Regions from separate parts of the Streptomyces sp. NPDC023573 genome, predicted to be linked through region 3. Evidence: riboswitches for the same ligand, from Rfam matches in the RefSeq annotation. Region 3 holds a riboswitch; each other region holds the start of a gene.
The links. A riboswitch is a leader RNA that binds a small molecule or an ion and turns the genes downstream of it on or off. The one in region 3 is predicted to bind cobalamin.
Positions count from the first base shown of each region.

Region 1 (10,384 bases), on a different contig from region 3:
CAGGCATGAAGGGCACGCACGACCTCGGCGAACAGGACGTCGAAGTCACCCTGCACGCCGAACGAGCCACCGTCCGCAAGGAGGCGGTCCCCGTGGAACGGGTCCGTCTCGAAACCAACAAGGTCACCGAGCAGAAGGAAGTCTCCGCCGAGCTCCGCAAGGAGAAGATCGACTACGCGGACGGCAAGGACGACATGGGCAGCGGCAAGGACATGGGCGGCGAGTTCGGCCAGGGACGTCGTCGCTGACCCCTCACACAGCGGCGAAAGGCCGCGCGACAGCAGCGAGGGGCGGACCCGGGCGGTTCACGGGCCCGCCCTCTCGTCCCGCCGTCACCGGTGGGCCGCTCCGCCCGGCAGGAACCGCACGGAGGGGCGTCCGTCGGGCCCTTCCGGCGTGACCACCGCGCGCACCCGGTACACGTCGGCGATGAGTTCCTCGGTGATCACCTCCGAGGGCGTCCCCCCGGCGACCACCCTGCCTTCCTTCATGATCGTGACCCGGTCGCAGAACATGGCGGCCAGATTGAGATCGTGCAGCGCGACCACGGCGGTGACGGGCAGCACGGCGACCAGGGAGAGCAGCTCCAGCTGGTGCTGGATGTCCAGGTGGTTGGTGGGTTCGTCCAGGAGGAGTTCCCGCGGCTGCTGGGCGAGGGCGCGGGCGATCTGCACCCGCTGGCGCTCGCCACCCGACAGGGTGTGCCAGGACTGGGCGGCGCGGTCGGCCAGTCCGGTGCGCGCCAGAGCCTCGCGCACGGCGGCCTCGTCCTCGGGCCCGGGCGCCGACCAGGCCCGGCGGTGCGGGATGCGGCCGAGGCGTACGACGTCCAGCACGCTCAGGTCGACCTGGGTGACCGCGTGCTGGTCGACGACGGCCACGCGGCGGGCCACGCCGCGCCGGCCGGTCTCGGCGAGCGTGCGGCCGTCGAGGGTGACGACACCCGCGCCGGGCGCGATCACGCCCGCCATCACCCGCAGCAGCGTGGTCTTCCCGGAGCCGTTCGGCCCCAGGAGCCCGACGGTGGTGCCGGGCGGCGGCGCGATGCTCACTCCGTCGAGGACGATCCGCCCGCCGGCCTCCCGGGCGACCCGGTCGGCGCGCAGGCCGTCGCCGGGGACCGCTGTCCGGTTCACGCGTTCCTCCGGGTGCGGTAAAGGACGATGACGAAGACGGGTACCCCGATGAGGGAGGTGACCACACCGACCGGGACCTCCTGCGGGTCGAGGACGGTCCTGGCCAGGGTGTCCACCCAGACCAGGAACACGGCTCCGGCGAGAGCGGTCACCGGCAGCAGCCGTCGGTGCCCCGAGCCCGTCAGCGCCCGGGCGGCGTGCGGGAGGACGAGGCCGACGAAGCCGATGGCGCCCGCCGAGCTGACCAGGGCAGCCGTCAGGAGCGCGGTGGTGCAGAGCAGCACGATCCGGGTGCGTCCCACGTGCACGCCCAGCGCGGCCGCGGCGTCCTGGCCGAAGGCGAAGGCGTCGAGCGTACGGGCGTGGCCGAGGCAGATCAGCAGGGTCACGGCCAGCACGGCCGAGCACATCCACACTTCGCTCCAGCCCACCCCGCTCAGCGAGCCGAGCAGCCAGAAGAGCACGCCCCGGGTCTGTTCGGCGTCGGCGGCGGTCATCACGACGAAGGACGTGAGCGCGGAGAAGAGCTGCATGGCCGCGACCCCGGAGAGGACGACCCGGTCGGTGGATCCGCCGAGGGTGTGGCTGAGCAGCAGGACGAGGGCGAACGAGCACAGCGCCCCGACGAACGCACCGCCCGAGACCGACACGGCTCCGCCGCCGACGCCCAGGACGACGACCACGACCGCCCCGGTGGACGCCCCGGAGGAGACGCCGAGGACGAAGGGGTCGGCGAGCGGGTTGCGCAGCAGCGACTGCATCACGGTGCCGCACACCGCGAGTCCGGCCCCGCACACCGCCGCCAGCAGGGTGCGGGGCATGCGCAGGTTCCAGATGATGCCGTCACGGATCGGGGTCAGCCGCCCGTCTCCCAGGCCGAGGTGCGAGGCCACCGCGGCCCAGACGTCCGGGACGGAGACACGGGCGGGCCCGATCGTGACGGCCACCGCGACGGACAGGAGCAGCAGGACGATCCCGGCGGTCCACAGGACGCCGTCGCGCAGGACCCGGACTGCGGGTGGCGTCCGGGCCGGGGGCGGCTGCTCCACCCGAACGTCCGGGGCGCGTTCGGTCCTCGTCACCCCGCGAGCCCGAACGAGCGCAGCCCGGCCGCGAGGCGCTCCACGCCCTCCACGGTCCGGACGGTCGGATTCATCGCCTGGCCGCTGAGCAGGACGTACCGCTTGTGCCGGACGGCGTCCATGTTCTTCGTGGCGGGGTTGGACTCCAGGAACTCGATCTTCTTCGCCGCGCTCTCGGCCGTCTGCGACTTCCGGCTCAGGTCACCGATGACCAGGACGTCGGGGTCGCGGTCGGCGACGGTCTCCCAGTTGATCTGGGGCCATTCCTCGTGCGTGTCGTCGAAGACGTTCTTCGCGCCCAGCTCCTCGGTGATGATGCCGGGGGCGCCGCAGCACCCGGCCAGGTACGGGGCTTCGGAGTTGGCGAACCAGTAGAGCATCGTGGTGCCGGACGCGTCGATGTCCGCGGTCGCCCTGTCGACGCGTGCGCGAAGGCTCTTCACCAGCTTCTCGCCGCGCTCCGGGACGCCGAACACCTTGGCCAGGTCGCGCACTTCGCCGTACACGCGGTCCATGGTCAGGGGCTCGGAGCGCGAGCCGTCGCCGCTGCCGGTGTTGTCCTTGCCCGCGCAGTCGGAGGGCGAGAGGTACGTCGGTACGCCCAGCTCCTCGAACTGGTCGCGGGGTGCCACCCCGCCCTTGCCGAGGGTGGACGCGAAGGAGGCGCTGACGAAGTCGGGTTCCTCGGCTAGGACCTTCTCGGAGGAGGGCTGGTTCTCGGCGAGGCGCTTCACCGTGGATTCGTCCTTCTCCAGGCCCTTCATCACCGGGTCCGTCCAGGTCGCGGTGGCGGCCAGCCTGCCGGCGAGGCCCAGGGAGAGCAGGATCTCGGTGGATCCCTGGTTGAGTGAGACGGCGTGACGCGGTGGCGAGTCGACTGTCACCGTACGGCCGCAGTTCTCCAGGGTCACCGGGAAGCCGTCGCCGGCGGCGGACCGGGCCGCGCCGTCGGAGGCGCCGCCGCCTTCCCCGCAGGCGGTCAGAAGGACAAGTCCCGCGATGAGCAGGGCTGTTCGGCGTGCGGTGCTGGCTATGGGCGGCACGGAGACCTCGGCGTTCTCTGGGCTCATGCGCGGAGCCCGTACGGAGTTCCGCTCCCGGTGCGGAAGCGGTTGCCAGCAGGTCTTCGGACTCGGGTTCGTCCGGACGGGGCGCCTTCCCGGTGCACCCGTGGGTGTCCCAGTGGCTGTGGCCCCGCCCGTCCCCCTCACCGCTGCGCGTCAGCTCCGGATTCGCACCGGATTCCCTGACTCCACGTGGAGTGTGACTGGCGTCTGCAAGCTATCACGCTGCGCGCCGCCTGCCCCGGGGGCCGTCGCCGGTACGGCGAGGGGTCTCTCCCTCTCCGTACCGGCCGGCCGTCGGGCGGGTCAGCGCTTGGGGTGAACCGATTCGCCGCTTGCGGGCTGCGGCTTTCCGCCGCGGCGGGCGAGCACGGACGTCGTGCCCCAGTAGGCGAGCAGGACGGCGCGCAGACCCAGGATCTCCAGGTGCTCGCCGAGGCGGCAGCAGACGGCCTGTCCCTTGCCTCCGGCGCTCATCGGGCGTCCGCCAGGCCGGTGTTCCAGGGGCCCTCGGGGTCGTCGTACGCGTCCGCGTAGCCGGGTCCGGCGATCGGCCAGTCGGCGAGCAGTTCCTCGGGCAGGGCGAAGGACTCGGCCAGCTCGGGGGCGTGCGCGGCGACGGCCGTGACGAGCTCCTCGACGGCCTCGGGCAAGGCGTCCACCTGAGCGGTGCTCAGGAGACCGGCGGCCAGCAGGTCGCCGCTGTTACGGGAGACCCATTCGAGGGCGAACAGCCGCTCCAGCTCGCCGATCCGTTCCCTGGCCGCCCCTTCGGGCAGTGTCGCGCGGGCCTCGGCGTAGGCCTGGGCGGCCTGCCGGTACGCGTAGGCTTCGACGCCGCGCAGGGCGGGGCCCGAGGCCGCGTTCCACCGGCCGAGGGTGTCTGTGTCGGGTGCCCGCAGCGCACGGGCCCTGGCGCGGGCGAACCAGATGTCCTGGACCGAGGCGAGTAGCCGGCCCAGGAAGTGCGGGTCGGCGAGGTCCCCGGGGTACGGGGCCCGGTCGGGGGCGTCGTCACCACCGCCGGGCTCTGCGGCGAAGAGCATGTCGGCCGCGGCCTTGGCGTACAGGGCGATGTTGTCGCCCTCCGCGGTGATGGCGCCCTCCACGCCCGTGACGAGTTCGGTCATGCCGTTGTTCTCCAGCAGCGCCTGGGCGCCGCAGCGTTCACGGCTCTCGACGATGACGTCGCGGGCCCGCCAGGTGATCCACGCCTTGGCGACGTCGACCAGCCTCACCGCGTCCGTCCGGGCGTCCTCGTCCGTACGGGCTTCCCAGCGCTCCTGTGCCCTGCGGTACAGCAGGCTCATGGCGAAGACCATGGCCATCGCCGAGGCGAGCGGTCCGTGGTGCGTCCGGTGGGCGTTCACCGGCACCGGTGGTGCGCCCCGGGAGCCGGAGATCATCCGGTGCCCGCCGTAGCGTACGGCGACCGCCAGGGTCGCGCGGGCCGAGCCCGCGGCGCAGGCGCTCATGGAGATGCGGCCGGGGGTGACCCGCCCGATCGCGGTGAGGAAACGACGCCGCCTGTCCCCTGGCCCCGTTCTGAACTCCCCTGGGACGTCGCCCTCCTCGGCTGGTCCCAGCAGGGCGTCCCGTGCCACGAAGACCCGGTCGAACGAGGTCAGGCAGTGGTCCACCGGGCTGCCCATCCGGGCCGGCAGCCGCCGCACCCGGACACCGGGCAGCGCCTGCGTGTCGTCGGTGAGCGGCACCAGGAAGAGGCGCACCCCGTGGTCGGAGCCGTCGGCCACCAGGCGGGCGGCGACCAGGCCGGACTTGGCTCCGCCCGCCGGGCTGGTGTTGGGCATGAACTTCTGTGCGCCCGGGTTCGGGGTGTTCAGGACGAAGCCGTCCCGTTCACGGTCGTAGGTGGCGGTGGTCTCCATGGCCGCCGCGTTGTTGCCGTGTGCCACCTCCGTGCAGAGGAAGGTGCCGATGCGCCGCATCGACAGATAGTCCGACAGATCGCGGCGGCCGGCGCACTCGTGGTCGAGGAGGCTGCCGAGGAAGAGGTTGTAGTGGATTCCAGCCACGGTGGTCAGCGCGGGGTCCACCGGGCCCAGCCAGGCGTGCAGGGCGGCCAGCGCACGGGGGTCGGCGGCGAGGCGTGCGCCGCTGTCGAGGGAGAGGTTGAGGATCCGCAACCGGTCGTAGGCGAGGTCCAGTCGCTCTTCGGGCGTTCCGCCGGCGGGGCGGCGGAACGGTTCTGTGCTGATCAGCCGCTGCCAGAACCCGTGCTCACGGCGGAATTCCGGACCGAGGATGACGCCGGTCAGCAGTTCGGTGGTGGACGGTGGGGCGGTGTCGGTAAGGGTCACGGTCATAACGAAATCAACGATCGTGGTGCGGGCGAGGACACCCCTGGAGGGTCTGCCGCTCCCGGACCGGCACGCTGGTCAGAGCCGCCGCCAGCTCCTCCTCGTCGGGAGGCAGGGCACCCGCCCGTCCGACGGTCACGGCGGCCGACGCCACCGCGTGGCGCAGCACGTCGCCCAGGACGGTGGCGTCCAGCGAGCGCAGCCGTGCGCGGGCCCGTCCTGCGAGCAGTCCGTACGAGGCCAGGGCGTGCAGTGCGGCGGACATGAAGGCGTCGCCCGCGCCCACCGTGTCCACGACCCTGACGGGTGGCGCGCCGGCGCTCACGGTCCCGCCCGGCAGGAAGGCCGTCGCCCCTCCGGCGCCCCGGGTGAGCAGGACGACCGCGGGCCCTGAGCGCAGCCACCGCTCGGCGGCCGTCTCCGGCGCCTCGTCGGGGTACAGCCATCGCAGGTCCTCGTCGCTGGCCTTGACGATGTCGCTGAGCGCGGCCCAGCGCTCGGCGCGGCGTACGGCACGGGCGTGGTCCCCCATCAGTGCGGGCCGGACGTTGGGGTCGTAACTGACGGTCGCCGCCGGGCGGAGCGACTCGACGAGGTCCAGGACGACGTCCGCGCCGGGGTCGAGGGCGGTGGCGAGGGACCCGGTGTGGACGTGCCGGGGCGGCTCCCCGGGCCACGCGACCGGGCGCAGCGTCCAGCCGATCTCGAACGTGTACGTGGCCCGTCCCGCCTCGTCGAGGTCCACCGTGGCGGTGGGAGTGGGCGCGCCGCTGCCGTCGTCGAGGACCCGTACCCCGGCCGAAGCCAGGTGCTCCGCGATCAGCCGCCCGTCGGGGTCCGGGCCGAGCTGGGTGATCAGCGTGGTGCTCCGGCCCAGTCCGGCCAGACCGTACGCGACGTTCGCGGGGCTGCCGCCGGGGTGGGTCCGGTCCGGCGCGCCCGGCAGCCGGACGATGTCGGCGACGCATTCGCCGATGACCAGCAGGACGGGGCTGTCGGGCATGGGGGCAGGTCTCCTGGAGGGCGGTCGTGGTGAGGGTGCGCACCGCCGCCGATTCTGCCCGGGTGCGGGGAGCCGGGGTGACCCGGGGCTCAGGAGGCGCCGCCGCGCCCTTCGTCGCCGTAGCGCCGCTCGAACTTGGCGACCTGGCCCTCGGTGTCGACCACCCTGGCCTTGCCGGTGAAGAACGGGTGGCTCTCGGCGGAGATCTCCACGTCGATGACCGGGTAGGTGTTGCCGTCGTCCCAGTCGATCGTCTGCTCGCTCGACGCGGTGGACCGGGTCAGAAAGGCGTACCCGGCGGAACGGTCACGGAAGACCACGGGACGGTACGACGGGTGCTTGTCCTGCTGCATCTCTGCTCCTGGAGGTACGGGGATCTCGCGTCCCGGCTTCGGGCCAGCCTCCCGAACGGCGGGGGCGGGCGCGATCCGGGACGTCCGTACGGAGCAGCGGGTCAGTCCCCCGTCCCGCTCGGGGCGGGGGCCGCCTTCGGAGCGGAGGTGGTGCGTCGGGTCCACAGAAGTGCTCCGGCCAGCAGCACGACGGCGACGAGCAGCCAGGGCAGCGGGCCCGCGGGCAGCGCGCCGATGACCAGGCCCCCGGCCGCCCCGACGAGTTGCTGGGCCAGTGACTGCACGGAGAGGGCCGTCGCCCGGCCGGAGGTGTCGACGCGGCGGTGCAGGAGGGCGTTCTCGGTGGGCCCTGCGGCGCCCAGGCCCAGATAGACCAGTCCGTATCCGGCGGCGGCCGTGGTCAGCGCGGGCGCCCCGGTGGCGGACACGGTGGCGCCGAGCGCCAGCAGACCGGCCACGCTCGCGCCGAGGCTCGCCAGGACCGCGCGTTCCGCGTCTCCCGCGAGCCGGGCCACGAGCGGCGCCAGTTGGCTTCCGAGCGCCGAGCACGCGAATCCGGCGGCGGCCAGGCCGGCGAAGAGGACCGCGCCCGACTCCGCGGTCCCGGTCAGCGCGGCGGCGCGGCCGGGGGTGAGCAGTTCGAGAGCGGCGAGAGCTGTGCCCGCGGCGCCGGTGGTCATCAGGATGCGACGGACCAGCGTGTCCCCGGCGCCGAGCCGCAGCCCCGCGGCGATGGCACCGGGCACGCCCCGCAGGACGCCGCGCGGGGTGGCCACGGAGCGGGGCGGCTCCGTCAGGGCGGTCAGGACGTAGATGACGAAGGCGAGGTGGACGACCACACCGAGGAGCACGGGCACGGAGAGCGGCAGGACCAGATCCGAGGTGAGCGTCCGCAGCCGGTCCCCCGGGTCCGGGCCGAGGCCGAGCAGCCAGGGCAGCGCCCCTCCGAGAACGACGCCGAGGGCGATGGCGCCGGACGAGGCCGCACTGCCGCGCGCCAGTCCCGTACGGATCTCGGCGTCGGGGCCCGCGTGGGCGTGCACGGCGTCGACGTACCAGGCTTCGGCGGGTCCGCTGGACAGGGCGCGGCCGGCGCCCATGAGAGCCATGCCGAGGACCAGCACCCATGGGGCGGTGCCGAGGCCCATGAGCGTGAGGGCGCCTGCGTTGAGCAGACCGGCGCAGGCCAGGACGGCGCGGCGGCCGATGACGTCGGAGAGTCCGCCGGTGGGGAGCTCCAGGGCGGCGGCGGTCAGGGAGTGCGCGGCGAATGCGGCGGCGACGGCGGTGAGGGCCAGGCCTCGCTCGGTGAAGAGCAGCACCATCGGCGCCATGCCGAGGCCTGCGGGGAGCCAGAAGAGGAAGGACACGGCGACGAACCTGCGGCGCGCGGTGCGCTCGTCGGGCCCGGCGGCCGTGCCTCCGGACACCGCGGTCCGGGGCTTCCCGCCCTCGGGCACCGGGGTCACCGGGCTCTTCCGGCGTCGGGCGCGGCCTCGGCGGAAGGCGCGGCGTCACGGGCGGCGGCCTCGGCGGAAGGCGCGGCCTCGGCTTCGGCGTCGGGTTCGGCCGGCCCGTCCGGGGCCAGCGGGAGTCCGGCGGTGAGCAGCACGACCTGCCGGGCACGGGAGTCGTGCTCGTCGCGTGCGGTCAGCTCCGCGAGCTTCTGCGCCATCGTGTCGCGGAGTTCGCGGAGGGACTCCGGCGTCAGCCGCGGCATCAGGTCGTCGATCCCCGAGGGGTCGTGCCACTCCTCGCCGAGGCGGCCCGCGTCGATGTCCGCCTCGTGCTGCTCCATCGACTGCTGCAGGTGCTCGACCTGGCGGCGCCTGCCCAGCACCAGCATCGCCCGGCCCGCGGGCGTCGCCAGCATGGCCGCGTTGTCCGCCGAGGTGACGGAGTGCACGGCCCGCCAGCGGCGCTCACGTCCGTCGCGGTGCTCCGCCTCCGCGACGAAGGCGTACTTGGCGAGCACCCGCAGGTGGTAGCTGGTCGCGGCCGACGTCTCCCCCGTCCTGACCGCCAGCTCGCTCGCGGTGGCGGGACCGTGCAGCCGCAGAAGGCCCAGCAGCCTCAGCCGCAGGGGGTGGGTGAGGGCCTTCAGGGCGGCCGCGTCCCGCTCGGGATCGAGCACACGGTGTGTCGCGTCGCTGTCCATGGCGGCAGCCTAGAACGCGACCAGCCTTTGCCGAATAGTTTTTGCAGAATATTTTTGGGAAAGTCCGCTCAGTCTCCTGCCGCCTGCTCCACCGCGTCCGCGACGAGCTCGAGGAAACGCGCGTGCGCCTGGGGGCTGCACAGCGGTTCGGGGTTCCACGGCACGGTCCGCGCGCCGCGCCCGGCGGCTTCCCAGGCGGGAGCGGTGATCTCGTCGAGCGGGACGGCGTTGGACCGGATGTCCGTCAGGACGATGCCGGGCTCCAGGGCCGCGGCGTGCGCCCAGTCGACGGTGGCCCAGTTGATGCCGTCACCGTCGGGCGGGGACACCAGGCCGACCCCGAGCTCCGCCAGCACCCGCAGTTCGGGCCACATCTGGGGGCGGGCGACATACGCCTGCTCCTGACCCGCGGGCGAGAGGGCCACCACCCTGGGGCCGGCGGGGTTGCGGGCGGCCGCGCGGAGCCGCTCGCGGGCCGCGCGCAGTTCGTCGGCCGCGTCCGGGCCCGAGGCGCCGCCGAGCGAGCGCGCGAGCTCGGCGAACCGCGCGGCGACCCGGTCGAGGGTGCGCGCCTGGCCCACGTCGACCACGACGACCGGGACGCGCTCCTCCAGGTGCTTGGCGGTGTCGGCGTCCAGCCCGTAGAGCTGACCGTGGCCGTAGCTGACGGCGACGACCAGGTCGGGCCTCCCGCGTAACAGCGTGTCCACGTCCAGGTCGTCACCCGCGCCGCGGTAGTCCACGGAGTCCAGCGGGAGCGTGCCGGTCTTCGCCCGGTCGGGCTCCGCCCCGTCGTGCCCGGAGCCGAAGATCCCCTCCGGGCGTATCCCGTGGTCCCACAGCGTCGCTCCCGCCTGGACGTACGCGAGCACCCGGGAGGGCCGTCGGTCCGCCACCACCAGCCGGCCCCGGTCGTCCGCGAAACTCCACGCGCTCTCCTGCGTCATACGACTCACCCCTCCGAACCGGCGGCCCGGGCCCTCTCCCGGGCTCGCCACCCACTACCTGCCCAGCCCGCCGGCTCCACACCCTCCGTGGTGCGCCCCAGATAGGTCAGCGGTCCGGGGTCGGGCACGTCGATCACCCGGAACCCGAGCCGGTCGTAGAACGCCCTGGCCGGGGTGTTCGCCGTCACCATGGACAGATGGACGGCCCCGACCCCCTGCTGGTGCAGCGCACCCAGGAAGGCGCCCATCAGCTCCCTGCCGTACCCCTTGCGCTGCCACGGCGGCAGCAGGTCGATGTGCAGGTGCGCGGGGTGCTCGTC
Region 1 covers NZ_JBVHKB010000007.1:226,489-236,872, forward strand. The annotation lists gene ACZ32T_RS23400 (PRC and DUF2382 domain-containing protein) at 1-248, shown strand, start outside; gene ACZ32T_RS23405 (ABC transporter ATP-binding protein) at 333-1,136, opposite strand; gene ACZ32T_RS23410 (FecCD family ABC transporter permease) at 1,133-2,185, opposite strand; gene ACZ32T_RS23415 (ABC transporter substrate-binding protein) at 2,215-3,288, opposite strand; cobalamin riboswitch at 3,319-3,505, opposite strand; gene ACZ32T_RS23420 (hypothetical protein) at 3,589-3,759, opposite strand; gene ACZ32T_RS23425 (acyl-CoA dehydrogenase family protein) at 3,756-5,609, opposite strand; gene ACZ32T_RS23430 (carbohydrate kinase family protein) at 5,617-6,606, opposite strand; gene ACZ32T_RS23435 (type B 50S ribosomal protein L31) at 6,696-6,959, opposite strand; gene ACZ32T_RS23440 (MFS transporter) at 7,061-8,419, opposite strand; gene ACZ32T_RS23445 (helix-turn-helix domain-containing protein) at 8,425-9,117, opposite strand; gene ACZ32T_RS23450 (ABC transporter substrate-binding protein) at 9,186-10,064, opposite strand; gene ACZ32T_RS23455 (GNAT family N-acetyltransferase) at 10,070-10,384, opposite strand, start outside.
Region 1: it holds a riboswitch for cobalamin, as region 3 does, so the genes downstream of both, ACZ32T_RS23415 (ABC transporter substrate-binding protein) here and ACZ32T_RS24815 (FecCD family ABC transporter permease) in region 3, are expected to answer to the same signal.

Region 2 (10,384 bases), on a different contig from region 3:
CAGCGCCTGGAGCTTGTCCTTGAGCGCCTTGCGGTCGGCGGGGTCGGAGTAGCAGATCGACTCCCCGGGGGAGACGGCGAAGGTGAAGCGGACGTGGTTCGCCGTGGCCCGTTCCACCAGCTCGCCCAGCTCCGCCAGCTTGTCGGCCGGATAGGGTTCGCGCCATTCACCCCGGTGGTAGGGGTCGTCCTTGGGCGCGTAGATGTACGTGTTCGCCTTGACGTCCCCGTAGAAGTCCATCTGGTCGAGGCGTTCGGCGGGGGTCCAGGGCTGGCCGTAGAAGCCCTCGATGGTGCCCCGTAGCGGCATCGACGGGAAGTCGCTGACGCGTACACCGGACACCTTCCAGCCGTGGTGTCCGGAGCGGACGAACAGCTGGCGCAGGGTCTGCACGGCGTAGAACTGGCCGGCGCCGTCCTTGCCGCCGAGGGTGATCCGGGAGCCCGCTCCGGTGCGTGAGACGCGCAGCGCGTAGCCCTCCGCGTGGTCGGGAACCGCCGTGTCGGCGAGTCCCGCCGCGATGTCGGAGCGTGCGGCCGGGCCCAGCCGTACGGTGAGCAGTCCGGCGGCGGCCCCGGGAACCTTTCCGGGAGCGACGATGTCCACCCGGTGGGCGCCGTGTGCCTTCAGTTCGCGGACGAGGCGGTCGCGGGCGGCGGCGTCCGTGTCCTTGTCCGCGACGACGAGCACCCGGCCCGTCACGACGGCGTCCGCGCCTGCCCGGGCGAGGGACTGCGGGGCCGGGGAGACCGACGGCACGGCTGCGGCAGCGCGGGGGGTGGTCTCGTCGGCGGCGGCCGGGAATGCGTCGAGCGCCAGGGTGCTTGCGAGTGCGAAGCACACCCCGAGCACCGTGGCGGCCTTCAGGTTTCTTCCCATGAGCTCTCCAAGCATGGTCTAGACCATCAATTGCCCTTGCTCTCATGGATGGTGCGGCGTCGGGAGCCAAGAGGTAAGACGTATGGGGTCTAGACCTCTTCACCACTCCCCTTTACTCTGGCCAACACGGCCACCAACGGCCCCGACTTGGCATGCCCAGCTCACTGCCGACCGTCGACCAGACCGGATTCCCAGGCCCACGCGGCGATCTCCACACGGTTGCGGGCGGACAGCTTGATCTGGACGTTGGCGAGGTGCGTCTTCACCGTGCCCACCGAGATGGACAGCTCGACGGCGATCTCGGCGTTGGTCAGTCCTCTGGCCACCAGACGCACCAGGTCCTTCTCCCGTGCGGAGAGCGCGGTGTGCGGCTCCCGGTGCGCGGGCGTCGCGCTGTTGAGGCGCCGCAGCAACCGTACGGTGATGGCCGGGCTCACCAGCGCCTCGCCGGAAGCGGCCGCCCTGATGGCCTCGACGAGCAGGGCAGGGCCCGAGTCCTTGATCAGGAACCCGGAGGCGCCTTCGCCCAGGGCCCGCTGGACGTACTCGTCGTCGTCGAACGTCGTGACCACGACGACCTTCGGCGGGTCCACGGTGCCTGGGCGGGTCAGCCTGCGCAACGCCTCCAGACCGTCCATGCGGGGCATGCGGATGTCCATCAGCACCACGTCGGGCCGGTGGCGCTCGGCGAGCTCCACCGCGAACACCCCGTCCGAGGCCTCCGCCACGACGTCGATGTCGTCCTCCGCGGCGAGGATCATCGCGAACCCCGCACGGACCATCGCCTGGTCGTCGGCGATCAGCACACGGATCGTCATCGGGCCGCCACCTCCGCCGTGGACACGGGAAGCGTCGCCTCGACGCCCCAGCCGCCCGCTGTCACCGGGCCCGCCTGGACACGTCCGCCGATCAGGCCCACCCGCTCGGCCAGGCCCTTCAGCCCGAAGCCGCTCCGGGAGACCTGGCGCGGGCGCCCGTCGTCGCTGACCCGCACGGTGAGCCGTTCTCCCGAGCGGTCCACACGCACCCGCACCTCGGTGCAGCCATGGGCGTGCTTGCGTACGTTGGTGAGGGCCTCCATCACCACACGGTGCGCGGTGGTGGTCACCTCCACCGGCAGGTCGTCGAAGGTCCCTTCCACTTCGAGCCGCGCCCGGGCGCCTCCGACGGCCGAGAACTCCTCCACCAGGGAACGCACTTCGCCGATGCCCGCCAGCGGCGTCAGCGCCACTTCCCCGTCGGCGTCGCGCAGCATCCCCACCATGTGCCGCATGGACGTCAGCGCCTCGGAGCCCGCCTGCTCGATTCTCCGCAGCGCCGGCGGCACCAGTTCGGGCCGCCGGTCCGCGATCGCGTGGGCACCCTGTGCCTGGACGACGATGCCGGTCACGTGGTGGGCGACGAAGTCGTGCAGATCCCTGGCGAACTCCGTCCGCTGCTCCAGCCTGAGGGCCGCGGCCTGCCGTCGCCGGTCCGCCAGGAGCAGGCGCATACCCAGGCCGACGCCCAGTGCCGTCACCGCTGCCAGCGCGAAGAGCAGCGCGAAGATGGTGGTGGACTGCCGAACCGAGACCGATACCGGCCGCAGCACGATCGCCATGAGGAGCACGGGGAGGGCCACCGCCGCCCACGAGGGCGCCCCGCGCCGGGCGACGACCAGCAGGATCCACACCAGAGCCGCCGGTTCGGCGTATCCCAGCGCCTCCGCCCCGACCCTCATCTCCAGGTGCAGCGACACCGAGAGACACAGCGACATCACCGCCAGCGTGCAGCCGGCCGCCGGCAGCGCCCTGCTGCCGAGGCGGGGCGAAGCGACGACCAGAGCGATGGCCAGCAGGGCGCCCCCCAGCTTGACGGTGCCCAGCACCGAGTCACCGGGTCCCCCGATCCGGTAGAAATCGCCGCCCACCCAGTCCATCACGACGAGGCCGGTCAGGGCCACGACCAGAACCAGCCGGACCGTGACAAGCAGCTGCGGATGGTCCTTGGCCCGTGTGGCTGTGGGTGCGGCCAACCTCGCCGGCATCTCTCTCACCGTCCTCCCGCCGACCGGCCGAAAGTCGGAGTCGGCCGCGCATGATCTGTCTTTTGCCTGATCCGCCGCAGGCCACGGCGGAGAAGAGTGGTGTCCACCGGGGCGGCGTGTCATAGCCGACCCTCCCACACGCACAGGAGTCACATGAACCACGCAGAGGTGCACCACGGAAGCGGGCCGGGGTTCGGGCGGCCCGTCGGCGCGGCTGCGATCGAGGCCCATGGGCTCGGCAAGCAGTACCGGCGCGGCTGGGCGCTGCGGGACGTCTCCTTCCAGCTGCCTGCCGGGCGGGTGTGCGGCCTGGTCGGTCCGAACGGCGCCGGCAAGAGCACACTGATGGGCCTGGCCACCCACATGATCCGGCCGACGACCGGCGCCCTGCGGGTGTTCGGCGCGGCGCCGGGGTCGGCGGAGGCCGTCCTGAGGACCGCGTTCCTGACCCAGGAGAAGCCGTTGTTCCGGCGCTTCACCGTCGCGGAGACCCTGCGACTGGGCCACGAGCTCAACCCCTGCTGGGACCAGGAGGTCGCCGAGGGCATCGTCCGCGCCGGCCAGGTGCCGCTGAAGGCGAAGGTCGGCACACTGTCCGGGGGGCAGCGCACCCGCGTCGCCTTCGCCCTGGCTTTCGGGAAGCGCCCTGACCTGCTCATCCTCGACGAGCCGATGGCCGATCTGGACCCGCTGGTCCGCCGCGAGCTCATGGCCACCCTGACGGCGGAGGCCGCCCAGCACGGCACCACGGTGCTGGTCTCCTCGCACATGCTTGCCGAGCTGGAGCACATCTGCGACTACCTCCTCGTCATCGCGAACGGGGGGCTGCGCCTCGCCGGCGAGGTGGACGAACTACGCGCCGCTCACGCCCTGATCGACGCCCCGGGAGGCAGCACCTCCCCCGCCCTCGCGGCGCACCGGGTCGTCGAGCCTCACAACGAGGGCCGACCGGGCGTCCTGGTGCGCCTCGGCGGACCGGTCGGGAACGGCAGTCCGGCCGCCGAGCCGCCCACCCTGGAGGAGCTCCTGCTCGCCTACCTGCGGTCACCCGACGCGCCTTCCCTGATCGCCCCCAGCGCCCGCGTCGGCGACATCCACGACATCATCACCCACGACCGTACGAAGGCTGTGACCGCATGACCACGCTCACTCACGACCCGGCCCGCACAACGCCCACCCGGTCAGCACGCAACCACTGGATCCCCCGGCTGGGCGGGCCGGTCTGGCTGGTCTGGCGCCAGCACCGCGCCGCGTTCTGGACGCTCATCGCCGTCACTCTCCTCGGCGTGGTCGTCATGGTTCACCTGCGCGGGCAGATGATGGACTACCTGGCCACCCAGGACCCGACCTCGCGGAGGGCCGGCGGCCTGCCGCCCGAGTTCGAGGCGCACGCCCAGCGTCTGTTCAGCATCGGGAACTACCTCGGCTACGTCCCCGTCCTGGCCGGTGTCTTCCTCGGGGCCCCGCTCATCGCCGGCGACCTGGAGAGCGGCACGGCCAAACTGGTGACCTCGCAGTCCGTCAGCCGACTGCGGTGGCTCATCACGAAACTGGCCGTTCCCGCCGTGATGCTCGCCCTGTCCACCGGCGTGCTCAGCGCCGTCCTCACCTGGTGGTGGCACCCGGTCAAGGGCTTGTCCAGCGGACTCATCTGGACCTCCTTCTTCAGTGTCACGGGGGTCACACCGGTGGCCTACGCCCTGCTCACGTTCACGGTGGGTGTGGCAGCCGGCCTGATCCTGCGCCGCACGCTGGTGTCGATGGTGGTCACGCTGGGCATCGTCGTGGCGATCGGCTTCGTCTGGGACGAGCTCTGGCGGAGTCTGGGGCATGTCATGTCGCTCACCACCGACAAGGGCGTCGGGCCCGGTGCGGCACCGCCGGAGCTGCCCACCGAGGCCGAGCAGCTGGGGCAGGGCACCTACTTCCTCACCAGCTCCGGTGACCGCCTGGACTGGACCACCTGTCTCGACCGGATCGAGGACGACCGGGCGCACACCGCCTGCCTGGAGTCCAAGCACGTCATCGGCTGGTCCCTGGACTACCTCCCCGTCACGCAGATGGACACGATGCAGTGGCTCGGAGCCGGCGTCATGCTCGCGGTCACCGCCGCCGTCGCCACGTTCGTGATCCTCTGGGGGCGCAAGCGGCTCCTGTGACCCCTGGTCCCCGGGCCGCAGCCGCCGCCGGTGTACGCCGACCCGCCGAGCAGGCCGCACCGCTGGGTTCTGCTCCGCCACCTGCGTAGGCTTTCCGGCGTTGAACTGGGGAGAGTTGACCCCGATGGATCGGGGAGGGGGACCTCATGTACAGCGTCATCGTCGTGCCGCCGTCGTGCGGCGACGTCAAGGATCAGATCAGGATCACCGCAGGCGAGCGCGTGACTTTCGGCCGGTCCGGGAGCGACGGAGGTTTCGCCGTCGTACACGCGGGGGTGGCCAGGGTCGCCGGGGAGATCGTCGCGCACAGGACCTTCTGGCTGCTGAGCAACTTCAGCGAGGACCAGACGTACGTGGTGGAGAACCCGGAGGGCGCCGGGGAGCACATCAAGGTCGCGCCGGGCCGGCTGGAGGCGCCCGTGCCCTTCGAGTTCGGGCGTGTGGTCCTGCCGGCCTCGGGTGATCTGCTCACTTTCGACGTCTGGGCGCCTCGACACGCGTTCCGCAGCGTCCCGCGCCACGGACTCGACGGGTCCGCCACCGTCCCGGCCTTCGTACTCGACCGCACCAAGCGCTACTTCGCCGTGCTGGCGGCACTGTGCGAACCCAGGCTGCGCGGTACGACCAGCGCCCCGCTGCCGGCCGTCGAACAGCTCATGGACCGGCTCCGTCCGACCTGGCCCACGGTCAGCCGGTCGGCCGTCTACTGGAACATCGACTATCTGTCCGTGAAGCTGCGGTTGCGCCCCGACCGGATCGCCGCGGAACCCGGTCAGCGTGTCCACGGGAAGAAGGAGTCCCTCGTCGCGCTCGCGCTCCGCTTCGACCTGGTCCGGGAGGACGACCTCGTGGTGCTCACACCTGTCGGAAAGGTGGCGCAATGAGCGGGCAGCTGTACGCGGTCTCCGTCCCCAAGGGCTACCGGGTGGGCTCCTGGGAAGTCGGCGGACCCATCGCCTCCGGGGCGTTCGCCACCGTCTACACGGGGCGGCGCGTGGGCGCCGGCGATGTCACCGAGCCGGATCTGCCCGAGCGGGCCGCGCTGAAGTTCCTGCCCACCGGCACCCGCACTCCACGTCAGCTCAGCCATCTGCGCGAACTGACCGAGCGTGAGATCGACTTGCTGGCCAGGCTCCGCACGCCCCGCCTCATCCGCATGTACGAGACGCTGACGGTCGACGACCCGGGCCGCCCGGAGCTGGACGGCTCCACCGTCCTCGTCCTGGAGCGGGCCGAGGCCGATCTGAACCAGCTCCTGGAGCGCACCCCGGTCCCGGAGGCGGGACCGTCCCTGCTCGCGCAGATCTGTGAGGGTCTGCACCAGCTGCACCACGCGGGATGGGTGCACGGAGACCTGAAGCCGGCCAACGTGCTGCTCCTGAAGGACGGTTCGGCCCGGCTGGCCGACTTCAACATGGCGGCCGAACTGGAAGGCACCCACGCCTACGCCCCGGCGTTCGCCACCCCCGACTACACCCCGCCCGAGCTGTTCTGGCCGGAGATCGACGAGCGCGGCACGCGCATCCGCCCCACCTGCGACATCTGGGCCTTCGGCGTCCTCGCCCATGTCGTCCTGACCGGGTCGTTCCCGCTGCCGGGCGCGACCGCTGAGGCCCGGGCCGACGCGGCGACGCAGTACGCGCGCGGTGGTGCGGAACTGCGCCTGTCCCCCGCCCTCCCCGACGGCTGGCGTGACATCGTGCGGGAGTGCCTGGCCCCCACGCACGAGCGACGTCTCGCGGACGCCGGCGCGCTGCTCCGCCGGGTGGAGCGGCTCGCGGGCGCCTCCCGTTCGGCGAGGCTGCCGAGACTGCGGCCGAGACGGTGGCGGCGCCTGCCCGTCGCGGCGGCACTCGTGGCGGCGCTGCTGGGGGGAGCCGCGTACACCTTCCTGCCGGACACCGCGGAGCCCAGCGCGGCCCCGCCCACCTGTGAGAGACCCGTGGTGTACGAGGACACGCACGGCCGCGGCTACATGGCGGGCCACAGCGGCACCTGGGACTTCAGCATCAGGCGGGGAGACGGAGGCAGCCAGGTCAGGGAGGCCCAGTGCCTGCTCAGACACCTGCACGGCATCACCGAGGTCGGCGAGGTGGACGGCGACTTCGGGCCCATGACGCATGGAGCCGTCGTCACCTTTCAGGAACGGGCAGGGCTGGACGCGGACGGGACGGTCGGCCCGGAGACCTGGCGCGCCCTCCGCAAGGCGGAAGAACCGTGACGGTGGCCGCCCTCGGCGGCCTCGGGCCCGCTTGTCATCGCCCCCCGCCCGGCACTACTGTCGCCACGCCTTGGTGATCGGGAAATCGGTGTGATGCCGGTGCGGCCCTCGCCACTGTGATCGGGAAGTCCGGCTCCGGCCCTCACGGGCAGCCACTGGGTCCTTGTGACCCGGGAAGGCGGAGTTCGGGCGGTGTTACCCGTAAGCCAGGAGACCGGCCAAGGCACTTCAACCATCCACGAGGTGCTGGAGAGGGTCTGCTGAGCCATGCACATAGCCGAGGGTTTCCTGCCTCCGGCGCACGCGATCGCCTGGGGTGTCGCGTCCGCGCCGTTCGTCGTCCACGGAGTCCGCTCACTCACGCGTGAAGTCCGGGAGAACCCCGAGAGCACACTGCTCCTGGGGGCTTCCGGGGCCTTCACGTTCGTTCTTTCCGCTTTGAAGATCCCCTCCGTGACCGGGAGTTGCTCCCACCCCACGGGCACGGGGCTGGGTGCCATCCTGTTCCGCCCGCCGGTCATGGCGGTCCTGGGCACCATCACCCTGCTGTTCCAGGCGCTCCTGCTCGCCCACGGCGGGCTGACCACGCTGGGTGCCAACGTCTTCTCGATGGCGATCGTCGGGCCCTGGGCGGGGTACGCCGTCTACAGGCTGCTGCGCCGGTACGGTGTGCCGCTGATGGTGGGGGTGTTCTTCGGCGCGTTCGTCGCCGACCTGTCGACGTACTGCGTCACGAGCGTGCAGCTGGCGCTCGCCTTCCCGGACCCGGGCAGCGGCTTCCTGGGCGCGCTCGGCAAGTTCGGCTCCATCTTCGCGGTCACCCAGATCCCGCTGGCGGTGAGCGAGGGGCTCCTGACCGTCCTGGTCATGCGGCTCCTGGTGCAGTCCAGCAAGGGAGATCTGACCCGGCTCGGCGTGTTCCTCGCCGGAAGGCGGGACCGGACCAGGACGGACGGAACCGAGGCGGTGGCCCGATGAACAGGAACACGAGGATCAACGCCCTTCTGCTGCTCGTCGTGGCCGCGCTGGCCGTCCTGCCGCTGGCCCTCGGCCTCGGCGACGACGAGAAGGAGCCCTTCGCGGGAGCCGATGCCCAGGCCGAGACCGCGATCACCGAGATCGATCCCGGGTACGAACCCTGGTTCTCCCCGCTGTACGAACCACCGTCGGGCGAGATCGAGTCGGCGCTCTTCGCCCTCCAGGCCGCATTGGGCGCGGGCGTACTCGCCTACTACTTCGGCCTGCGACGCGGGCGCCGTCAGGGCGAGCTGCGCGCGGCCACGCGGCAGGAGAGCGCCGGGGAGCCGGCGGCCCGGGAGAACTGAGCGCTCGTGCTGCCGATCGACGCGGCGGCGCACAGCAGTCGCTGGCGCCGCCGCCATCCCGTGGACAAAGCCGTACTCGGTCTGGGACTCACGGTCCTGGCGATCTCGCTGCCGCCCTGGCCCGGAGCCGCGCTGATCCTCCTCACCGCCGTCGCCGTGCTGCTGGGGCCTGCCGGTGTGCCCGCCCGCCACCTCTGGCGGGCCTACCGGGTCCCCCTGGGCTTCTGCGTCACCGGGGCGGCCACGCTGCTCGTCCAGGTGGGCGGGCCGGAAGGACTCGTGACCCTGGCCGACGGGGGGCCGGCCCGTGCCGGTGAGCTGCTGCTGCGCACCTCCGCGGCATCGCTCGGGGTCCTGCTGTTCGCCTTCACCACCCCGATGTCCGACCTGCTGCCCCGCCTGGTCAAGGCGGGGGTGCCGGCGCCTGTGGTGGACGTCGCCCTGGTGACGTACCGCATGAGCTTCCTGCTCCTGGACTCGGTGCGCCGGATCCGGGAGGCCCAGGCCGCCCGGCTCGGGCACACCACTCGGGCCGCCGCCTGGCGGTCGCTGGCGGGGCTCGGGGCCACCGCGTTCGTCAGGGCCTTCGACCGCGCGGCACGGCTCCAGGCCGGTCTCGCCGGGCGCGGTCACGACGGGACCCTGCGTGTCCTGGTCCCCGACGCCCGTGTCTCCGGCCGGTTCGTGGCCGTGAGCATCGCCCTGCTCGCGGCCCTCACCGCGCTGACCCTCGTCCTGGAAAGGCCCCTTTCATGAGCGCATCCGCACTGCTCGCCCTCCGGGACGCGTCCTTCGGGTACGAGGACGGGCCTGCCGTGCTCAGCGGCCTCGACTTCGAGGCGCGGGCGGGGCGTGCGCTCGCCCTGCTCGGCCGGAACGGCAGTGGGAAGACCACGCTGATGCGTCTGCTCAGCGGCGGGTTGCGCCCCCGCGAGGGCCAGTTGACGGTGGAGGGCCACCCGGTCACGTACGACCGGAAGGGCCTGACCCGGCTGCGTACGACGGTCCAGCTGGTGGGGCAGGACCCGGACGACCAGTTGTTCGCCGCGTCCGTCTCGCAGGACGTGTCCTTCGGGCCGCTGAATCTCGGGCTCTCCGACAGCGAGGTGCGGGCCCGGGTGGACGAGGCGCTGGGCGCGCTCGACATCATGGCGCTGGCGGACCGGCCCACCCACCTGCTCTCGTACGGGCAGCGCAAGCGGACCGCCATCGCGGGCGCGGTCGCGATGAGGCCCCGGATGCTGATCCTCGACGAGCCGACCGCCGGTCTGGACCCGGACGGTCAGGAGCGGCTGCTCGCCACGCTGGGCACCCTCCGGGAGAGCGGCACCACCGTCATGATGGCGACCCACGACGTCGACCTGGCCCTGCGCTGGGCCGACGACGCCGCGCTCCTCACTCCCTCGGGCGTCCGAGCCGGGCCGGCTCCGGCGATGCTCGCCCGTACGGATCTCCTGGAGGAGGCCGGACTGCGGCTGCCGTGGGGCGTCGCGACCGCCCGGCTGCTGCGCGCGCACGGCCTGCTGGACGCGTCGGCGCCCGGCCCCCGCACCCCCGAGGAGCTCGCGGGTTTCGCCTCGTCCGCCGACGGCGGGGGGCAGGCCAACACCCGCCGGTGAGCGGTCAGATGAGGCGGAAGAGGTCGCCGGCGGCATGGACGTCGGTGAGGTCCTCGATGGTGCGGAGGTTGTCGCACAACGCGTCCAGGACGGTGCCGGGTGCGGCGGCCTTCGTGGCCCCGACGGCCACACCGAAGGAGCGGAAGCCCAGCGTG
Region 2 covers NZ_JBVHKB010000006.1:195,874-206,257, reverse strand. The annotation lists gene ACZ32T_RS20990 (beta-N-acetylglucosaminidase domain-containing protein) at 1-879, opposite strand, end outside; gene ACZ32T_RS20985 (response regulator) at 1,041-1,697, opposite strand; gene ACZ32T_RS20980 (sensor histidine kinase) at 1,694-2,893, opposite strand; gene ACZ32T_RS20975 (ABC transporter ATP-binding protein) at 3,059-4,045, shown strand; gene ACZ32T_RS20970 (ABC transporter permease) at 4,042-5,064, shown strand; gene ACZ32T_RS20965 (FHA domain-containing protein) at 5,211-5,948, shown strand; gene ACZ32T_RS20960 (protein kinase domain-containing protein) at 5,945-7,285, shown strand; cobalamin riboswitch at 7,340-7,522, shown strand; gene ACZ32T_RS20955 (energy-coupling factor ABC transporter permease) at 7,553-8,263, shown strand; gene ACZ32T_RS20950 (energy-coupling factor ABC transporter substrate-binding protein) at 8,260-8,610, shown strand; gene cbiQ (cobalt ECF transporter T component CbiQ) at 8,617-9,366, shown strand; gene ACZ32T_RS20940 (energy-coupling factor ABC transporter ATP-binding protein) at 9,363-10,229, shown strand; gene ACZ32T_RS20935 (VWA domain-containing protein) at 10,234-10,384, opposite strand, start outside.
Region 2: it holds a riboswitch for cobalamin, as region 3 does, so the genes downstream of both, ACZ32T_RS20955 (energy-coupling factor ABC transporter permease) here and ACZ32T_RS24815 (FecCD family ABC transporter permease) in region 3, are expected to answer to the same signal.

Region 3 (10,384 bases):
GAGTCGGTGAAGGCCGGGGTGACCAGTGCCCCTTCCAGGTCGATCACCTCGTCGACGCCGCTCGCGAAGGCGTCGGCCGCCCCCTCCGAGCCCACCCAGGCGACATGGCCGCGTTCGACGACCATCGCGGTGGCGAACGGGTCGGCGGGGCTGTGGACGTCTCCACCGCGCAGCAGCACGGTGCGGTGTTCGCTCTGGGGGGCGGCGTTCTCGGTCATGGGACCAGTCTCCCGCCTGCTGGGTCCCGCGCCTCCCCCGCCCCCTCCGCAACGCCGGGCGGAACCGTCAGATGCGCGGCGGACGCGCCTCGTAGGGCGTGGAGAGGACGACGGTCGTGCGGGTGGACACGCCGGCGAGGGTGCGGATGCGGGTGAGCAGGTGCTCCAGCTCGAGAGGGCTGGAGACCCGCACCTTGAGGATGTAGTTCTCGTCGCCCGCGACGCTGTGGCACGCCTCCAGTTCCGGGACGCCGGCGAGCCGCTCGGCGATGTCGTCGGGTGCGCTCGGGTCGAAGGGTTTCACCGAGATGAACGCAGTGAGAGGCAGGCCGACGGCTTCGGGGTCGACGACCGCGGCGTAGCCCCGGATCACCCCGCGCTGCTCCAGCCGGCGGACGCGCTGATGAACGGCCGAGGTGGACAGGCCCGTGGCCTTGCCCAGGTCGGTGTAGCTCATCCGCCCGTCCTTGACGAGCAACTCCACAATCTGACGGTCCAGCTCCTCCATGCGGATCAACCTATGGCCCCGGGCCCTCCAGGCACAGCCGTGGGACCCCTGGAAGGGCACGTTCGAGGAGCATGTGACGAATGCCACAGGTTTACGGGTCGGTAGCCGAGGGCCTCGCGGTTACGGCCGACTTCCTGCGGGAAGTGCTTGCTGTGGCCGAGGCCGTGGCGCCTTGCCGGCCCACCCGAGGGGGGAAAGAACCATGCAGAGCCTGAAGCTCACCGGACGTACCGAACCGGAGCCCGACGATTACGCCGCCCAGGACGAGGACGCCGCTCCCGACGCGTACGACATGTTCGAGATGTACCGGGTGATCTGCCCGGACTGCTCCCAGCCGATCGCCCTGCTGGCGGACGAGGACGTACTTCCCGAGCACGCGCTGTGCCCCACGCCGTGGAACCCGTTCGTCCTGACCGTCTGCCCCGGTACGAACCGTGACGCCTCCGAGGCGCGCCCGGCCGACGAGTCGCTCGACGTCCAGGAGCAGGAGACCGCCCTGCTGCTGACGCTCCCTCAGGGTCTCGACTGGCGGATGCAGCCCTTCTCGCACGCCGGCGGCCCGGGTTCTCGCCCCCTGCGGTACGTGCCGCAGGCGCGGCGTCACGCCGCCTGACGTCTCCACCCCCGAGGGTGTACGCGCGCACCACGACGGCCGGGCCGGCGTGGTGCGGCCGGCTCACCTGCGGCGGTACCCGAGGAACGGGCGCGCGAATCGGCCGGGCAGTGACCCGGGACCCCGTGGCGCGTTGGCTCTGTATGACCACGCTGCATTCAACGGCCGGCCCCGTACGCCGCCGTCTCGCCGCACCGACGTCCGGAGAATCGGTTCCTCTGCCCGGACCGCCGGCCCGGGAGGCCACGGGGCCGTCCGCGCCGCACTCCACCGACCCGCCCATCTACCGGGCCATGCTGCGCCAGTGGGAGAGCTCGGGCCGGACCCTGCCGGGCCGCCATGACCAGGAGTGGAACCGGATCATGACGACACCGGTCTGGTCGGACCGGCCCGTCCGGGTCAGTGCGTCTCGGGACCCGCGAGGTGACGGGCGATGACCATGCGCTGGATCTGATTGGTGCCTTCGACGATCTGGAGCACCTTGGCCTCGCGCATCAGCCGCTCGACCGGGAAGTCGAGGGTGTAGCCGTAGCCACCGAGGACCTGCACCGCGTCGGTGGTCACCCGCATGGCCGCGTCGGTGCAGAACAGTTTCGCCATGGCCGCCTGCCGCGAGAACGGCATGCCCGCGTCGCGGAGCCGTGCCGCCTCCAGGTAGAGCGCCCGGCCGGCCTCGATTCGGGTGGCCATGTCGGCGAGCATGAAGCGCAGCCCCTGGAAGTCCGCGATGGGCCGGCCGAACTGCCGCCGGTCGGTGGCGTATCGGACTGCCTCGTCCAGGGCCGCCTGGGCGACGCCGATGGCGCAGGCGGCGATTCCCAGCCGCCCCGAGTCGAGCGCGGACAGCGCGATGGCGAAGCCCTGCCCCTCGTCACCGATGCGGCGGTCGCCGGAGATCCGTACGCCGTCGAAGTGCAGCTGGGCGGTGGGCGAGCCCTTCATGCCCATCTTCTTCTCCGGCAGGGCGGCGCCGAGGCCCTCGGCGTCGCCGGGCACGAGGAAGGCGGTGATGCCGCGCGGGCCGTCCTCCCCCGTGCGGGCGAGCACGGTGTAGAAGTCGGCGATGCCTCCGTGCGTGATCCAGGCCTTGGTACCGGTGAGGACCCAGTCCTCGCCGTCCCGGACGGCCTTGGTGCGCAGCGAGGCGGCATCGGACCCCGAGGACGGCTCGGAGAGGCAGTAGGCGCCGAGCAGGCCGCCGGCGAGCATCGCCGGGAGGTGGGCGGTCCGTTGCGCCTCGGTGCCGTATCCGGCGAGCGCGTGGCAGGCCAGCGAGTGGACGCTGACGCCGAGGCCGACGGTGAGACGGGCGGCGGCGAGCTCTTCGAGCACCTGGAGGTAGACCTCGTACGGCTGGTCGCCGCCGCCGTACGCGGAGTCGTACGGCAGCCCGAGCAGGCCGGCTTCGGAGAGCAGGGTGAAGACCGGACGCGGGAAGAAGCCCGCTTCCTCCTCCTCCGCCGCCCGGGGAGCGATTTCCTTCGACACGATGTCGCGTACGAGCTCGACGAGCTGCCGGGACTCCTCGGTGGGCAGACGGCGTTCCACCGGCTGCGGGGCACGGTCGGACATGACGGCGCTCTCCTCCCTGTCGGGCGTGACGGCGGTCGCGCGCGGGGTGTGCGCCGCACCGCCGGGTGGTCCCGGGCGATGCCCGGAAATCTACGGCTCCGCAGCCGATCCTGCCTTCCCGGATCACGGGAGGCGCCGGCCGGCGGCTGTGGCGCGTTGAGTATGCCCGATCGGAGCGCACGCGTCACCGGGCAGCCGGAGCCATGACCAGGGAAATTGGTCCGAACCATTGACCCAACTGGTCTAGTCCTTCTACGGTCTCCCCCAATGCCTCATCGCGTCCATGCCAATTCTGGATGGAGCAGGGCAGGCACCCCCCACGCCCAAGCCCTCCCCCACGAGGAGCCACAATGACCGGACTTCACCGTCCTCGCGCCCGCCTGCGGGCGCTCACCGCCACCCTCTGCACCGCCGCACTCGGAGCCGCTCTGCTCGGCGTCGCCGGTACGTCCTCCGCGGGTGCCGCCCCTGCCGCCGTCGATGTCTCCGCGCCGGCAGCCGCCGAAGCCGCGCCCACCGCGGCCGGCGGCAAGGTGGTCGGATACTTCACCAACTGGGGTGTCTACGACCGCGATTACCACGTCAAGAACATCGAGACGTCGGGCTCGGCCGACAAGCTGACGCACATCAACTACGCCTTCGGCAACGTCCAGGGAGGCAAGTGCACCATCGGCGACAGTTACGCCGACTACGAGAAGGCCTACACGGCGGACCAGTCGGTGGACGGCGTCGCGGACACCTGGGACCAGGAACTCCGCGGAAACTTCAACCAGTTGCGCAAGCTGAAGAAGTCGCACCCGGACCTGAAGGTCATCTGGTCCTTCGGCGGCTGGAGCTGGTCCGGCGGCTTCGGTGAGGCCGCGCAGAACCCGGCCGCCTTCGCCGATTCCTGCTACGACCTGGTCGAGGACCCGCGCTGGGCCGATGTCTTCGACGGCATCGACATCGACTGGGAGTACCCGAACGCCTGCGGGCTGACGTGTGACACCAGTGGCCGCGACGCGTACGGCGAGCTCCTGTCGGCGCTGCGCTCGAAGTTCGGCACCGACAACCTGGTCACCTCGGCGATCACCGCGGACGGGTCCGACGGCGGCAAGATCGACGCGGTGGACTACGCGGGGGCGGCGAAGTACCTGGACTGGTACAACCCGATGACGTACGACTTCTTCGGCGCCTTCGCGGCGCAGGGGCCGACGGCTCCGCACTCCCCGCTGACCTCCTACCCGGGCATCCCGACGGAGGGCTTCAACAGCGACGCGGCGATCTCCAAGCTCAAGGGCCTGGGCATCCCCCCGGAGAAGCTGCTGCTGGGCATCGGCTTCTACGGCCGCGGCTGGACCGGTGTCACCCAGGAGGAGCCGGGTGGCACGGCGACGGGGGCCGCCCCGGGGACGTACGAGGCCGGCATCGAGGACTACAAGGTCCTGAAGAACAGCTGCCCGGCCACCGGCACGGTCGCCGGGACGGCGTACGCCCTCTGCGGCACCGACTGGTGGAGCTACGACACCCCGGCCACCATCGCCACGAAGATGGACTACAAGAACGAGCAGGGCCTGGGAGGGACGTTCTTCTGGGAGCTCAGCGGCGACACGACGGACGGTGAGCTGATCCGGGCCATCAACTAGCCCCGACGGGGTACACGGTCCGCAGGGCGGGTCAGGGGTGGGGTGCCGGGCGGGCGCCCCACCCCACCCGTCGTCCAGGGGTCACATCAGTCCGGCCTGGGTGACGAACATGGCGAGGACGACGACGAGCGTCCAGCCCAGGATGTGCTCGAGGACCTTCGGCCCGTCCTCGGGGCCGCCGGTGCGGGCGCGGGTACGGGTCCGGTTCTCGGCTGTGGTCGCGGTCATGGCATCTCGCTCGGTCGTTCGGCAGTGGGCGTCCCCCGTGACCCGACCACAGTGCCAGCGGAGGCGGGCGACGCGGTAGAGATCCGGGTCACAGCGGCCGGCGGGACGGCAGCCGGAGGAAGGCCCGCATCCGCGCCCCCGCAGGGGGATCGGCGGGCTGAGGACGCCCCGCGCGGGGGACCCGCTGTGCGCTATGCCACACCCGTCGTCGGCCCCGGGTGCGGAGCGACGAGCCGCCGGGGGACGCGACGGCGGCCGACGTCCCGGGCACCCCCGCAGCGCCCCCTGCCTGCCCGTCTCCGGCGCCCGCCGGGGTCATCGGCGCCCGCCCGGCCGGGGTCAGGAGCTGAGGTCCCTCAGCTCCGCCGCGAGTGAGCTGACGGCCGCCGGGTTGCGCGGGCTCTCGACGAGGTCGACGTAGTCGAGGACGACGATCCGGTCGTTCTTGATCGCCGAGACGTTCGCGAGCGGCCCGTAGGACTTCAGGAACTTCCGCTTCCGGTCAGCGGTGGTGTCCCCGTAGTTGTTGATCACGATGACCTCGGGGTCGCGGGCGACGACCGTCTCCCAGCCCACCGTGGTCCAGCTGTCCTTGAGGTCCTTCATGATGTGGTCGCCGCCGGCCTTGGTGATGATGTCGTGGGGGCCGGCGTAGGCACCCGAGGTCAGAGGCTTGTCCTGGCCGTCGTCGTAGAGGAAGACGCGCGGCCGGTCGGCGCCTTCCGGGGCCTGCGCCTGCGCTTCGGCCACCTGCTTGCGGAACGAGGCGATGAGCGTGCCGGCCCGGTCCTCGACGTCGAAGATCCTGCCCAGGTTCCGCAGGTCGGTGTAGAGCGCGTCGAGCGGCGCCATCACTCCGCGGGCCTTGCCCCGTCCGTTACGGCACGACTCGCTGAGCAGGTACGAGTCGATGCCCACCCGCCGCAACGCGTCGGGCGTGAAGCCTTCGCCCTCGCTGAATCCATAGTTCCATCCAGCGAAGACCAGATCGGCGCCGGCGTCGAGGACCAGCTCCTTGTTGATTCGCTCCTTCGAGAGCCACGTGGTCTTGCGGTAACCGTCCTTCCAGGGGACGGATGTCAGGTCCCCCTTGTCGTCGGGCATGACGTATCCGGCCATGTGGTCCTCGAGACCGAGGGCGAACATGATCTCGGTGATGCCGACATCGTTGGTGACCACCCGCTGCGGAGCCTTGTCGTACGTCTTCCTCTCCCCGCAGTTCTCCACGGTCACCGGGTAGTGGCCGCCGGCTGCACGGGCGCCGTCCTCCTTCCCTTCCTGCGAGGTGACCTCCGCCCCGCAGCCCGTGAGGGCGAGTGCGGCGGCGAGGGCCAGTGCGGCGGGGCGTACGAGATGACGCATGGCGTGAGGACTCCTTGGGGCGGGGGACGGGGCGTCATGCGGGGGGAAGCCGGTCGAAGAGCAGCTGCGGCGCGCCTGTCCCGGGGTGCGTTACGCGGTGCGCGCGGACGCCGAACACCTCGGCCAGCAGCCCGGGCGTGAGGACGTCGTGAGGTGGTCCGGAGGCGGCGATCCGCCCACCGTCGATGACGTGGACGACGTCGCAGTGGCGTGCGGCGAGGTTGAGGTCGTGCAGGGCGGTGAGTGCGGTCAGACCGCTGCCGCGTACCAGCGCGAGGACCTCCAGCTGCTGGCCGATGTCCAGGTGGTTGGTGGGCTCGTCGAGCACCAGCACCTGGGGCTGCTGGGCGAGCGCGCGGGCGATCAGGACCCGCTGCTTCTCCCCGCCGGAGAGGGTGAGGAAGCCGCGGTCGGCCAGGTGGCCGGCCCCGACGCCCTCCAGCGCGGCCTCACATGTGCGGCGGTCCTCGTCGGTGGTGCGGGTCATCGGCCCCTGGTGCGGCAGCCGGCCCATGGCCACGGTCTCGGCGACGGTGAAGTCGAACTCCGCGACCACTTCCTGCGGAAGCGCGGCCAGTCGGCGCGCGCCCTCACGGGCCGTCATGGTCCGCAGGTCCTCGCCACCGATCCGCACCGCGCCTGCCGAGGGACGGAGCGCCCGGTAGACGCAGCGCAACAGGGTCGACTTGCCGCTGCCGTTGGGGCCGACGAGACCGACGAGCTGTCCGCTGCCGGCTCGCAGCGTGACGTCCTCCACCAGCCGCGCACCGGCGATCTCGACCGTGAGTGCGTCGATCTCGATCCGCATCACACGCCTCCGAAGGTGTAGGCGCGGCGGCGCATGAGCAGGACGAAGCACGGCACGCCGACGGCCGCGGTCAGTACGCCCACCGGCAGTTCGGCGGGGGCGAGCACCACGCGCGAGAGGATGTCCACCCAGATCAGGAGGGTGGCACCGGCCAGGGGCGCGACGGCCAGCAGGCGGCGGTGGTCCGCGCCGACCAGCATCCGTGCGGCGTGCGGGACCATCAGGCCCACGAAGCCGATGGCCCCGCTGACCGCGACGACCGCCCCGGTGACGGCGGCGGAGACGAGGAAGAGCTCCTTGCGCAGACGGCCGGCGTCCACACCGAGTGCGGCAGCGGTCTCGTCGCCCATGGCGAGGGCGTTCAGGCGCCGTGCCGACCAGCCGAGATGGGCGAGGCCGCCGGCCACCGCGCCGGCTGCGATCGGCACGGACGACCAGTTGGCCCCGCCCAGGCTGCCGAGCAGCCACATCATCGCGGACCGTGCCGCTTCGCCCCGCTCGGCGGCGAACACCATGAAGGTGGCCACGGCCGAGAAGCCGTAGTACATCGCCGTGCCGGTCAGCACGAGGCGCAGCGGTGTCAGGCCCCGTGCGGTCCGGGCGATCGTGTACACCAGCACCATGGCGAGGAGCGCGGAGAGGAAGGCCGCCGAGGACAGCGCCCAGACGCCGAGCGCGCCGAACGCCCCGAAGATCAGCACGGCGTTGGCACCGACGGCCGCGCCCGAGGAGATGCCGAGGACGAACGGGTCGGCGAGCGCGTTGCGCACCATGGCCTGCACGGCTACGCCGACGGCCGCCAGCCCGGCCCCGACGACCGCGGCGAGGACGGCGCGCGGGAAGCGGAGCTCCCAGACGATGGTGTACGAGGAGACCTCGTCCGGGGCTATGGCCCCGCCGGTCAGCCCCGCCCACAGGTGGTGCAGCGTCTCGCCCCATGTGAGCCCCGAGGCCCCGATCCCCGCCCCGCAGGCGAGGGAGAGCGGGAGCGCGACGCACAGGCCGGTCACCAGGAGGGGCAGGGGGAGGCGTCCGGGGGGCGCGGGCCCACTGCCGGAGCGGGTACCGCGCGGCAGCACGGCGGGTGTTCGGTCACGGGGCGTGGCCACAGGCGGTTCGCTTTCGCCTCGGGCCGTGCCTACGTCATCCAAGGAGCGGCTCGGGACGCCAGGCGCGCCGTACGCAGCACCTCTCGCAGTCCACGGCGATCGACAGGAGCTTCGCCACCGTGGGTGATCGGGCTTACGGAACCGTGTGTGGCTCCGCCTACCGTTGCGGGTCAGCGCCGGAATTCGACCGGACTTCCCCCACGAGGCGCATGCAGCCTATCGCGTGCCGGACGGCTGCCCGCCAAGGGGAAAGCCGCCGGATGACGGCGCCCACACGTTTCCGGCCAGCCGCGCCATCCGATTAAGTCAGTCGATTGATTTGCATGGAGGCGTGCTGTCTAGTGGTCGGGGAGCCGGGACCCCTGAAACGTGTGGAGGAAGCCATGAGCGCAGTCAGGAAGGACCGCCCGCTGGACTGCACGGTCGTCGCCCCGGACTCCGGAGACGAAGTTCGTGTGCGGCTCCGGGTGTTGCGCCGACTCCCGCGGCTCAGGCCCGCCGTGGACCCCGCTGCCCTGCGGCGCCATGACGGCGTGCTCACCGGTCCGCCGCGCGAGGTTCCGGTGACATGGTGAACAGGACAGAGCCTCGCACCGGCCGGGGCGCCGGTACGCGCGAGGCCATCATGACCGCGGCCGAACGCCTCTACGCCGAGCACGGGCTGTCGAACGTCTCCAACCGCCAGATCGGCGAGGCGGCCGGCCAGGGCAACAACACCGTCGTCAGCTATCACTTCGGCAGCAGGGCGACGCTCGTACGGGCCATCATGACCAAGCACGGCACGGGTGTCGACGCCATCCGCGCGCGCCATGTGGAGGCCGTGGGCGACAGCACCGACCTGCGGGACTGGGTGCGTTGCCTGGTGCGCCCGGTGACCGACCACCATGCCGCTCTCGGTGTCCCCTCGTGGCACGCGCGGTTCGCCGCGCAGGTGATGACCGACCCGCTGATGCGGACGCTGGTGGCGGACGAGTCCCTCACCCGTGACAGCCTGCGCCGCACCCTCCAGGGACTGGGCTCGTGCCTGCACGACATCGTTCCCCCGGAGGTCCGCCCGGCGCGCGCCGAGATGGCCCGTCATCTGATCACCCATACCTGTGCGGAGCGGGAGCACTCCCTGGCCGAGGGACCGGTCCGTCCCGGCTCGTCCTGGGAGCGCACCGCCGACACGCTGGAGGACGCGCTGGTGGGGCTGCTCGCCGCGCCCACCACCCGTCGCTGAACCGACCCGGGCCCGACGAGGGCCCGGCCCCACAAGGGAGAGAGCATGAAGATCACTGTTGACGAGGAGAAGTGCTGCGGCGCCGGGCAGTGCGTACTGATCGCCCCGGAGGTGTTCGACCAGCGCGACGAGGACGGCATCGTCGTCCTTCTCGACGCCGCACCGGCCGCCGACCGGCACGAGGCGGTCCGGGAGTCCGCCGGTGTCTGCCCTGCCGCCGCCATCCACCTCGGTGAGGGCGCGTGAGCACACCGTCGGGTGTGCTCGTCGTCGGGGCCGGGGCGGCGGGTCTCGCCGTCGTGGAGACACTGCGCCGTAAGGGCTACCGCGAGCGGATCACGCTGCTCGGCGAGGAGAGCGGCGCGCCGTACGACCGTCCGCCGCTGTCCAAGCAGGTACTCGCCGGGACGTGGGAGGCCGAGCGCACGCATCTGCGCACCCGTGACGTACTGGACGCCCTGGAGGCCGAATTCGTCCTCGGCGAACGCGCTTCGGCCCTCGACGCCGCCACCCGTACCGTGCGCACGGCGAGCGGAGCCGAACTGAAGGCGGCAACCGTCGTCCTGGCGACCGGACTACGCGCGCGCAGGCTGCCGGGCCTTTCGGGAACGGCGGGGGTGCATGTGCTCCGAACCCTGGACGACGCCGTGGGGCTCCGGCGGGAACTGCTGGCGGCGCGGCGGGTCGTGGTCGTCGGGGACGGGGTGCTCGGCTCCGAGATCGCCGCCACGGCCCGCCTCATGGGAGCCGACGTGACGCTCGCCGGACCGCAGGCGGCGCCCATGCGGGAGCAGTTGGGCCCCGCCGCCGAACTGCTCGCCGCGCTGCACACCGCGCACGGGGTACGGCTGAGAACGCACACACTGGTGGACGGGCCGGCGACGGCCGGCGGACGCGTCACCGGTGTCCGCCTGGCCGACGGCGACACGGTGCCCGCCGATCTCGTCGTCTCAGCGGTCGGCAGCACCCCCGCCACCGACTGGCTGGCCGGCAGCGGGCTGGCACTGGACGACGGAGTGGTGTGCGACTCCCGCTGCCGCGCCGCCGACGGGGTCTACGCCGCCGGGGACGTGGCCCGCTTCCACCACGAGGCCCTCGGCCGGTCCCTGCGGCTGGAGA
Region 3 covers NZ_JBVHKB010000008.1:39,730-50,113, forward strand. The annotation lists gene ACZ32T_RS24775 (amidohydrolase) at 1-218, opposite strand, end outside; gene ACZ32T_RS24780 (Lrp/AsnC family transcriptional regulator) at 286-726, opposite strand; gene ACZ32T_RS24785 (hypothetical protein) at 929-1,339, shown strand; gene ACZ32T_RS24790 (acyl-CoA dehydrogenase family protein) at 1,739-2,911, opposite strand; gene ACZ32T_RS24795 (glycoside hydrolase family 18 protein) at 3,262-4,536, shown strand; gene ACZ32T_RS24800 (SCO1431 family membrane protein) at 4,618-4,764, opposite strand; gene ACZ32T_RS24805 (ABC transporter substrate-binding protein) at 5,104-6,126, opposite strand; gene ACZ32T_RS24810 (ABC transporter ATP-binding protein) at 6,161-6,934, opposite strand; gene ACZ32T_RS24815 (FecCD family ABC transporter permease) at 6,934-8,043, opposite strand; cobalamin riboswitch at 8,145-8,294, opposite strand; gene ACZ32T_RS24820 (hypothetical protein) at 8,427-8,618, shown strand; gene ACZ32T_RS24825 (TetR/AcrR family transcriptional regulator) at 8,612-9,265, shown strand; gene ACZ32T_RS24830 (ferredoxin) at 9,311-9,511, shown strand; gene ACZ32T_RS24835 (NAD(P)/FAD-dependent oxidoreductase) at 9,508-10,384, shown strand, end outside.